3 regions of the Arthrobacter sp. R1-13 genome follow, and region 3 is predicted to be linked to each of the others. Evidence: riboswitches for the same ligand, from Rfam matches in the RefSeq annotation. Region 3 holds a riboswitch; each other region holds the start of a gene.
What was found. Region 3 has a riboswitch for S-adenosylmethionine ahead of metX (homoserine O-acetyltransferase MetX). Riboswitches for the same ligand answer to the same signal wherever they lie in the genome.
Positions count from the first base shown of each region.

Region 1 (3,269 bases), 1.8 Mb from region 3:
GATTCCAACGGCCAGGACGCGGATCACCAGGTCAAGCAGGCTCAGGAACAAGATGAGCCAAGGTGGCAACGTGCCAGCCAACGGAAACGGCCACAGCAAAATGAACCCCCATAGTCCACAGCCCGCCGGACCTGTTCCAGAGCGGGCAATGTCCACAGCCTATCCCGCAGCAGCCCCCACTAAGCTGGAGGCATGACTTCTGCTGCTCCCGCCACGGTGCTGGTGTTCCTTGATCCCGAGTTCCCCAGCGGCCGGATTGCGGACGCCTCACAGCCGCAACTGATGGCTACGGACCAGGGAGCCACCCGCGGCGATGGCGTCTTCGAGTCCCTCCTCGCTGTAGCGGGACATCCCCGGAAGCTGCAGGCGCACCTGAACCGGCTGGAGAGCTCCGCCGGGCTCCTGGACCTTCACATCCCGGGCCAGGATACGTGGCGGTTGGCCATCGCGACGGCATTGACGGAGTACCGCGCGAAGCATCCTGCCGTTGAACCGGTGGAAGAGGAAGCAGTGGTGAAGCTCCTGGTAACACGTGGCGTCGAAGGCTCGTCCGGTCCCACCTGCTGGGTCCAGGTGTCACCAGTGCCCGCCACCGGCCGTCGTCAGCGTGAAACCGGCGTGGACGTTATCCTGCTGGATCGGGGCTATGACAGCGAAGCGGGTGAGCGTGCCCCATGGCTGCTCCTCGGAGCAAAGACCCTGTCCTACGCCGTCAATATGGCAGCCCTGCGGTACGCCCACAGGCAGGGCGCCGACGACGTCATCTTTACATCAGCTGACGGCCGGGTCTTGGAGGGTCCCACCTCCACCGTGCTGCTCGCCCAGATTCAAACGATCGACGACGACGGCGGCGTCAGTCGCACAGTCAAGCGGCTTGTCACGCCCCAACTGGACAGCGGGATCCTCCCGGGCACTTCCCAGGGCGCGCTTTTCACGGCCGCCAAGACTGCGGGCTGGGAGCTGGGCTATGGCCCGCTGGAACCGCAGGACCTGCTGGATGCCGACGCCGTCTGGCTGATTTCCAGCATCCGCCTCCTGGCGCCGGTCAACCACATTGACGGCAAGGAAATCGGGACCCCGGCGCTCCGCAAACAACTCACGGCGGAACTCAGCGAGCTTTTCGCGGGGACTGAATAGGGCCTGTCCAAGGCAGGGTCCGGCGACGGAGAAGTGTCGTCAGGAAGGACCTTGTGGCGGCTCGTCCTGCTCCTTGGAGTCCTCGGAGACCGGCTCTTGATGGGTCTTCGCTAGGGGCTCGCGGCGTACTTCCGCTAAGGCCTGGGGTCCAGTCCGTATGTCCGGAATCGGGCCCGGCCGGTCCGGAAAAAAATCAATGACACGGGCCAGTTCATCGTGAAGGGACCGGCGGCGCGAAATGCCAGGAGGAAGGGCGTCCCGTTCGGCCTGCCGCGCGGCGTCCAGCGCCCTGCGTCCGGCTTCGGTAATGGCTACATCTATGCTGCGGCGGTCCACAGGGCTGCGGGAGCGTGTTACCAGGCCGCTCGCTTCAAGCCGCGCCAGCACTTTGCCCAGGCTTTGGCTCTGCACTTTGATTTGAGCTGCCAGCCTTTCCTGATTCAGTGGGCCGCCGTCGAGGCACTGGAGAGCTATGACTGCCGCGTGGGTAAGCCCTAAGGCTGCCAGCGCACGGTCCTGCCGTCGTTCGACGAGCCGTGCCGCCATAGACAGCAGCTGATGCGTGCTCCAGGTATTGGCGTCCTGATTCCGAATCATCCGTCCAGCCCTCCTCCTGGTTGCGATTCTTGCTGCCATGGGCAGAACCCTCAGCGCATACCATCCAACGCTCTACCATAAGCATGCTTACTATCCCTATGGCAAGTATGCTTATCAACTCTTTGCAGCCGACCCCGGTCAACCCCTTGCGTCTACGCCGAAATTTCCTGGGATCCAAAACGGCAGTGGTGGACATGTCCACCCGTTACGGAACATGACGACGACGGCGGTGCAGGCTGCCGTCGTAAGTGTTACTTTTTTGAGGAGTAATGAGAACCGGCGCCAAGCCCTGACTTGCCGGTCGGCAACCCTCCTCCCACGGCGGGGTGCCTCAGGTGAATACTCGGCATTCGACCCCATCGAGCTGCAAGCGTGAGAGAAGGAGACCCTCGTGTCTGACGCACCTGCCCAAACCATTCCGGCCCCCAGCGCCCAAGCTGCCGCTTCGGAAGAAAAACTGACCTACCGGCTGATTACCGGCCCGGATGACCGCAGCTTCTGCGAGCGGATCTCCACTGCCCTGGGCGAGGGCTACGTGCTGCACGGAAGCCCGGCCGCCACCTACAACGGCATCAACGTCATCGTGGCGCAAGCACTCGTGCTCCCCACGGCCATAGCCAGCGCCGATGCCGCAGTTGCCACCGCTGTTGACCGTCTTGAAGCCGACGAAACCGCTGACGACGACGCCCAAGACGCATTTGAGGGGCACGCATGAGCTATGCAGGAGACCTCACACCTGAAGACGCCTGGGCCAAACTCGAAGCCGGTGCCATCCTTGTGGACGTCCGCACCGAGGGCGAATGGGCCCACATCGGCATCCCCGAGACCAAAGCGACGGAGAACGATCCTCTGTTCATTTCCTGGTCCTTCCCCGGCGGAGTGCCGAACCCGGATTTCATCGACCAACTCAAGCAGCAGGCCCCGGAAGATGCCGGCGTCGAGCTCGTTTTCCTTTGTCGCTCCGGCCAGCGCTCCATCTCGGCAGCCATCGCCGCCACGCAAGCGGGCTACACCTCGTACAACATCCTGGAAGGGTTCGAAGGCGAGCCCGACCGCTACGGCGAGCGCATCGTCAACGGCTGGAAGAACCGCGGCCTTCCCACCAACCTTGGAAAGAACTAAGTGACCTTCAACCCTGACGCCGCTGGCTGGAGCCCTGACACCCAGGCTGTTCGCGGCGGGCTCGACCGTACCAACTTCCAGGAGACTGCTGAGCCGGTTTTCCTCAATTCCGGCTTCGTCTACGAGTCTGCGGCTGCAGCCGAGCGCGCCTTCACTGGTGAGGACGAACGCTTCGTCTACTCGCGCTACGGCAATCCGTCCGTGGCAACCTTCCAGGAACGCCTGCGGCTGTTGGAAGGAACCGAAGCATGCTTTGCGACGGCGTCCGGCATGTCCGCAGTCTTCACAGCGCTCGGCGCGCTCCTGGCTGCAGGTGACAGGGTGGTGGCGGCCCGCTCGCTGTTTGGTTCCTGCTTTGTGATCCTCAACGAGATCCTGCCGCGCTGGGGCGTAGAGACTGTCTTCGTCGACGG
Region 1 is NZ_CP096420.1:4,156,056-4,159,324, forward strand. It holds gene cls (cardiolipin synthase) at 1-99, opposite strand, end outside; gene M1D88_RS19305 (aminodeoxychorismate lyase) at 193-1,137, shown strand; gene M1D88_RS19310 (MarR family winged helix-turn-helix transcriptional regulator) at 1,177-1,734, opposite strand; SAM riboswitch class IV at 2,000-2,113, shown strand; gene M1D88_RS19315 (DUF1737 domain-containing protein) at 2,126-2,449, shown strand; gene M1D88_RS19320 (rhodanese-like domain-containing protein) at 2,446-2,856, shown strand; gene M1D88_RS19325 (O-succinylhomoserine sulfhydrylase) at 2,857-3,269, shown strand, end outside.
Region 1: it holds a riboswitch for S-adenosylmethionine, as region 3 does, so the genes downstream of both, M1D88_RS19315 (DUF1737 domain-containing protein) here and metX (homoserine O-acetyltransferase MetX) in region 3, are expected to answer to the same signal.

Region 2 (3,269 bases), 1.5 Mb from region 3:
GTTCCCGGGGTGTTTGGTGCCCATTCAGGGTAGGTGCGGGTGTCATTTGCCGGCACCCAGCGTCCGGCGTCGACTACGTAGTCCCAGCCAAGACCCGTACGGCGCAGCTCCTCGATGCCCGCAAGCAGCCGCTGGGCGTCCTCGAGGCGGGAGCCCAAGCCGAAGCTTGCCCGCAACGATCCTGAGGGCAGGCCCAGCCGCTTCAGGAGCGGATGGGCGCAGAAACGGCCGTCGCGGAGCCCCACGCCGTGCTCCGCTGACAAGTATGCGGCCACCAGGCCCGCGTCGTAGCCCTCTACCGAGAAATTCACGACGCCGATCGTGTCTGTGGCGGAATCGGTGTCACTGAAGATCTGGTGAACGGTGACGCCTTCGATCTTCTGCAGCCCTTCGACGAGGAAGGAACGGATGGCCGACTCGTGGGCGTGCCACAGGTCCTGGTCCAGGGCGGCAATGACCTGGGTGGCCCGGGCAAGGGTCGCAGCGCCCAGAACGTTGGGGGAGCCGCCCTCATGGCGTGCCGGGCCAGTCGTCCAGCTGACGCTGTCCAGCCTGGCTTCGCGGACCGCGCCGCCGCCTGCAAGGTGGGGTGTGCCGGCGTCGAGCCAGTCAGGGCGGCCCACCAGGACGCCGGAACCGAATGGAGCGTAGAGCTTGTGACCCGAAAAGGCGAGGTAATCGACGTCGTCCGCTGCAATGTTGATGCGGCGGTGCGGAGCAAGCTGGGCCGCGTCAACGACGATCCGGGCGCCGAATTGGTGCGCCAATGCGGCCAGTTCGCGAATGGGCAGGATTTCACCGGTGACGTTTGAGGCTCCGGTGACCGCAAGCAGGCTGATGTCGCCCTGTTCCAGCTCTGCGCGGAGATTGGCGATGGTTCCGGCGAGGGTCTCCTCTGCCACGACGCTGCGGTGCGGGACTCCCTGCCACGGAAGCAGGTTGGCGTGGTGTTCGATGTCGAGATACAGCACTTCACCAATGTGCTGTCCGCCTGCTGCGGGGAGGCACCCGGCCAGGAGATTCAGCGAATCAGTGGTGTTGCGCGTGAAAATCACGGAATCATCGGAGCGGCCGCCTACGAAGTCGCGAACAATGTTGCGCGAGTTCTCGTAAACGGAGGTGCTGATCTGTGAGGCGTAACCCGCGCCGCGGTGGACACTCGCGTAATAGGGCAGGATCTCGTTCAGGTAGGCCGAGACAACGGAGAGCGCTGGTGCCGACGCGCCGTAGTCGAGGTTGGCGTAGCGGATGTGTCCGCCCTGGATGAGCGGCGCCTGGATTTCCGCCCCGGTGACGGCTGCAAGCGGGCGACGGGAAACAGAGAGGGCAACGTGCTGTTCGCTAAAAGAAGCGTCAGCAGCAGCGGCGTCGGGGGAGTAAATGGCAGTAGTCAACGGGACCTCACTCGAACAGGACCCCTCAGCCGGGATCCGCGCTTGCCGGGTCCGTTCCGGACCGGCCTGGTCGTCACCCGGGGCACCCCACCGCGAATGGAGGGTTGCCGGCCAGCAAACCGGGGTTTAGCGCTGGCACTCGTGACCTGATATCGAGCTTAAGACATTCAGTCAGCCATAAAAAAGTCGATCCAAATGTTAAGCCGATTGTTACGGCAGGTGGACAAACAACCGTTTGACCGAACAAAACGACGGCGGAACACCCTTAGCTGGATGTTCCGCAGTCGATAATTCGTCAGCCGGTCTACTATAAGAGGTCGTCCAGATTTGGGTTGAGCCGCTTGAGCACCTCTGAGTGGAGGATCGAGTTGGTAGCGAGGGCATTGCCTCCGAAGGGACCGTCGTCGCCCTCCAATGAGGTGAACCGCCCGCCCGCTTCGGTCACAATGGGAACCAGCGCCGCCATGTCGTAAAGATTCAGTTCGGGCTCGCAGGCTATATCCACTGCACCCTCGGCAACCAGGCAATAGGACCAGAAATCCCCGTAAGCCCTTGTCCTCCAGACCTCCTCAGTCAATCCCAGAAACTCATCGAGGTTCCCGCGTTCCTTCCAGCCACCCAGGCTGGAGTAGGACAACGAAGCGTCGGAAAGCTCCGAGACGTTTGAGACACGCAGTCTGGTGGCCGCAGCCAGGGATCGGCCCATGTATGCCCCCGCGCCTTTGGCTGCCCACCAGCGTTTGCCCAGAGCCGGCGCACTGACCAGGCCAACTACGGGTTCGCCTTCATCTACGAGCGCGATGAGGGTGGCCCAGACCGGCACGCCCCGAACGAAGTTCTTTGTTCCGTCGATGGGATCGATGATCCAGCGACGGGAACCGTGCCCTGAGCTTCCGAACTCCTCACCGAGGACCGCGTCGCGGGGGCGCGAGCGCGACAGCTGCCCGCGAATGGATTCCTCGGCAGCCTTGTCAGCGTCTGTAACCGGTGTCAGATCAGGCTTCGTTTCGATCTGAAGGTCAAGCGCCTTAAAGCGGCTCATGGTCTGGTCGTCCACGGAGTCAGCCAGGACGTGGGCGAGGCGCAGGTCATCGTTGTAGCTCGAAGCGGGTTGGGTCATTGTTCCAAACTACCGTCTCGGCGGCCTTCAGGCCCGGAAGCGGTGCAGCAACGCTGCCAATATGACCCCAGCGTGCCTTTAGGAGACGCTGCCGAGTTCCTTTGTTTCCTGTGCTTCCATGCGGGGATCTGTGCCGAGGAGGCGCCGGAGCGAAGCGAGCCGTGCGGCACCGGATGCTCCGGCATGGCCTTCGGCCACCCAGGCATCCACTCCGCAGTTAACTGCTGTGGCGTCGTGCTTGCAGCCGCGCTCACAAGCCTCGGTCCCAGGCTCAAGGTCCGGGAAGGAGTGCAGGATCCTGTCCGGATCCACGTGGGCCAGGCCGAAGGAGCGGATTCCGGGTGTGTCGATGATCCAGCTTCCCGTGGGAGCGCCGGTCACTTTCAAGGCAAGGGCCGACGACGACGTGTGGCGGCCGCGGCCTGTCACGGCATTGACCCCTCCGGTGGCCCGTTCAGCGCCGGTGAGGGCATTCACCATGGTGGACTTGCCAACGCCCGAGTGGCCGAGCATGACGGTGACTTTGCCGTCAAGGTGATGGCGCAGCTGCGCGACTGCTTCACGGTCCAGACGGGCTGACAGCCCGTCATCCGAGCGGGCATCGATGCCTGAAGCCGCTGAGTCAGCGGTGCGGCTGATAATGACCGGAAAGTCCAGATGGCGGTAGTTGGCCAGCAGCTCGGCCGGGTCCTTGACGTCGGCTTTGGTGACCAGCAGCAGGGGGTCGATGCCGGCGTCGTACGCTGCCACCAGGG
Region 2 is NZ_CP096420.1:2,973,907-2,977,175, reverse strand. It holds gene M1D88_RS13780 (aminotransferase class V-fold PLP-dependent enzyme) at 1-1,394, opposite strand, end outside; SAM riboswitch class IV at 1,428-1,541, opposite strand; gene hisN (histidinol-phosphatase) at 1,702-2,514, opposite strand; gene rsgA (ribosome small subunit-dependent GTPase A) at 2,593-3,269, opposite strand, start outside.
Region 2: it holds a riboswitch for S-adenosylmethionine, as region 3 does, so the genes downstream of both, M1D88_RS13780 (aminotransferase class V-fold PLP-dependent enzyme) here and metX (homoserine O-acetyltransferase MetX) in region 3, are expected to answer to the same signal.

Region 3 (3,269 bases):
ACGTGGAACCATTCGAAGGCGGACGCTGGTGACCTGCACCACGAACCGCCGGATTCATCGAGTATGGCCTCACATCAGTGCAGGCTCAACGGCGAAAAGTGCAGACATGCTCTGCAAAAATGCAGAAACTGCGCGCTCGAGGCCTGCCTAGGGAAAGAAGCTCCTGCGCAGCTCTTCGCTGAGCTGCCCGATCTCCGTGAGGAAACCGTCATGGCCAATCGGTGCCTCAATGACGTGGACGGGAACGTCGCCCGGCAGCGCCTGGGCAAGCTCGCGGGACTGTGCAGGAAAGTACAGCCGGTCCGTGTCCACCGCCGCCACAAAGAACTCGGCGGTCGCGGCAGACAACGCGTCCTTGAGTGGGCCGCGCCCCCGGCAGACGTCGTGGCTCATGAGCGCCTCGGTGATGGCAATGTAGCTGTTGGCGTCAAAACGCTTTACCAGCTTGCTGCCCTGGTGGTCCAGATAACTTTCCACCTGGTACCGGCCACGCTCCCCCAACGACATTGCCTGCAGCGGGCTTTCGCCACGCTGGGCATCCCGGCTGAATCTCGTGTCCAGTTCAGCAGCTGAACGGTAGGTGATGTGGGCGATGCGTCGGGCAAGGGCGAGCCCTGCTTCGGGCTCGGGCCCACCGTAGTAGTCCCCGCCGTTGAAATTGACGTCCTGTCGGATGGCAAGAGTCTGAGCCTGGGCAAAAGCGATCTGCTCTGCGGTGCTGCGCGCGCCGATGGAGATCACTCCACAGCGCTGCACCCGTCCCGGATGGCTGACAGCCCACTCAAGGGCACGGGCACCGCCGAGGGAGCCGCCCAGCACGGCATACCAGCTGCCGATGCCCAAGGCGTCAGCAAGGCGCGCTTCCGCCGCCGTCGTATCCCGCAGCGTCACCAGCGGGAAGCGTGAGCCCCATGGACGCCCATCGGGTGCCGCCGTCGAGGGTCCCGTGGACCCGTAACAGCCACCGAGGATGTTGATGGAGACGACGAAGAACTTGTCGGTGTCAACGGGGGCTCCCGGACCCGCCAGCTGTTCCCACCAGCCTTCCTCCTCGCTCTCACCGCGGGTAACATGCGTGCTCCCGGTAAGGGCATGCTGGATCAGGACAGCGTTGGAGCCATCACTGTTGAGGGTTCCCCAAGTTTCGTAGGCCAACGTGACGTCGGGAAGGTGGCCCCCGGCTTCGAGTTTGAGGCCGCCGATGGTGAGGAACCGGACAGTCCCGTCCGGAACGCTCTTCGGATGCGCAACGGGTTCCGTTGCAGGCAGTTCGGTTCCGGGCAGTTGGATTCCAGGTACGCCGGTGCGGTTGACGGCAATCGTCATAAGAGGACCTTTTCTACGCGCTTGCCTGCCATCAGCTGACTGACAGGCCAGGTCTTCACCCGGGGCACCCCACCGCGGAAGGAGGGTTGCCGGCCAGCAAGCCGGGGCTGTCGCTGGCACTCATGACCTTTTCAAAGTCTACGGAGAACGGTGCCGTAATAGCGAAGATTGTGACAGCAATATGACTCAGGAGGACAAAGGGCGACGACGACGCGCGATAGTAGCGCAGTTAGGTGACCCTAAGCTGAGAGGCCCATCACAAAGTGCCAAGATGAAGGCTATGCGCATGGATCACGTCTCTTACGCCTGTGAAAACGATGGCCTCGCGGCCACTACCGAACGAATTTCGTCCGCCTTGGGCGTCGAAGCTGTGAAAGGCGGGGTACATCCCCGCTTTGGAACCCGGAACATGATCATCCCGCTCGCCGGGCACAAATACCTTGAAGTCGTGGAGGTCCTTGACCACCCGGCATCAGATAAAGCACCCTTCGGACAGGCCGTCCGGGCCCGCTCGGCGGCTGGCGGGGGCTGGATGGGCTGGTGCGTCGAAGTAGACGACCTGGCGCCGTTCGAGGAGCGGCTTGGCCGTGCGGCCGTCAATGGAAACCGTAAATTCCCGGACGGACGCGAACTCGTTTGGAAGCAAATAGGCATCCTGGGACTCATCGCCGATCCCCAGGTTCCCTACATGCTCAAGTGGGAAGGTGACCCGTCATTGCACCCGTCCAACGCGTACCCAAGCAGCGTCAAGATGTCCAGCCTCACCATTGCCGGATCAGCCGAGCGGGTCACCGAATGGCTGGGTGAGCCCGTGGAGAGGCCTCTTGAAGACGTCGCCGTAAACTGGCTCGCACCGCACGGAACGCCGGGGATTCTGTCCGTCACGTTCGAAACCCCCATCGGAGCAGTCACCATCTGATCCAGCCACTGTTGGGAGGCTACCTCGTTCTTTGGAGAGAGCTCCCCCATATCCACGGGCAAAGTCTGCCCACAATACTTCGGCCGCCAACAGCGGGTGCCAATGACGTCACTTGCTGATGGTGGCCGAATTCCTTTACGCCCTTACCCCAGCCCGATTGCCTTGCCAAAGAGACTGAAGCCCACGAAGGCCACTATGTCCAGCAGGGCGTGGGCAATCACGAGGGGCATTACCCTGCGCGTCCGGGTGTAAAGCCATGCGAACACAGCTCCCATCACCGCGTTGCCGATGAAGGGGCCAAAGCCCTGGTACAGGTGGTAGCTTCCACGGAGCACTGCGCTGGTGAAGATGGCCAGCGGCACGCTCCAGCCGAACTTCCCGAGCCGGTTGAGCAGATACCCCACCACGATGACTTCCTCGACGATCCCGTGCCGGATGGCAGAGAGAATCAGAACCGGGACGGTCCACCAGTAGTCGTCAAGGGCGCTCGGGATGATGGCGGTGGTGATGCCCAGCTGCCTGCCAACGGCATAGAGCGCAAGCGAGGGGATGCCGATCAAGGCGGCGAGTCCCACCCCTTGCAGCAGGTCCTTCCCCGGCCGGGCCAGGTCGAAGCCCAGCTTGCCGAACGCGGACTGTCCCCGAAGGCCTGCGGGCCGTTGTTCCGTGAGGAAGTAGAAGACCAGGAGCACCGGCACCAGGGCAAAGGCAATGTCCAGCAATTGGTAGGTCAGGTCGAAGTATTCCCGCGTACTTTGGGAACGGTTGAGGGTGGACGTGCCCTGGGCCAGCGGCGCCTGGCTCATCTTGTCCAGCAGCTGCACACCTGAGTAAACGGCGGACTGGCCCAGGGAGAGGCCCAGGACAATCAACACTTCAATCCGCAGACGACGGCGGGATGGCACCAGCATGTTCCTATCTTGCATGCATTTGCTGGTTCTTTCCTGTACCCACCCGGTACAAGCCGGACCTGCCCCTATGCTTGAGGCTTATGAGCGCGCCCGGGAAAATCATCATGATCCGG
Region 3 is NZ_CP096420.1:1,452,517-1,455,785, reverse strand. It holds gene metX (homoserine O-acetyltransferase MetX) at 148-1,326, opposite strand; SAM riboswitch class IV at 1,339-1,454, opposite strand; gene M1D88_RS06585 (VOC family protein) at 1,607-2,245, shown strand; gene M1D88_RS06580 (CPBP family intramembrane glutamic endopeptidase) at 2,389-3,156, opposite strand; gene M1D88_RS06575 (histidine phosphatase family protein) at 3,237-3,269, shown strand, end outside.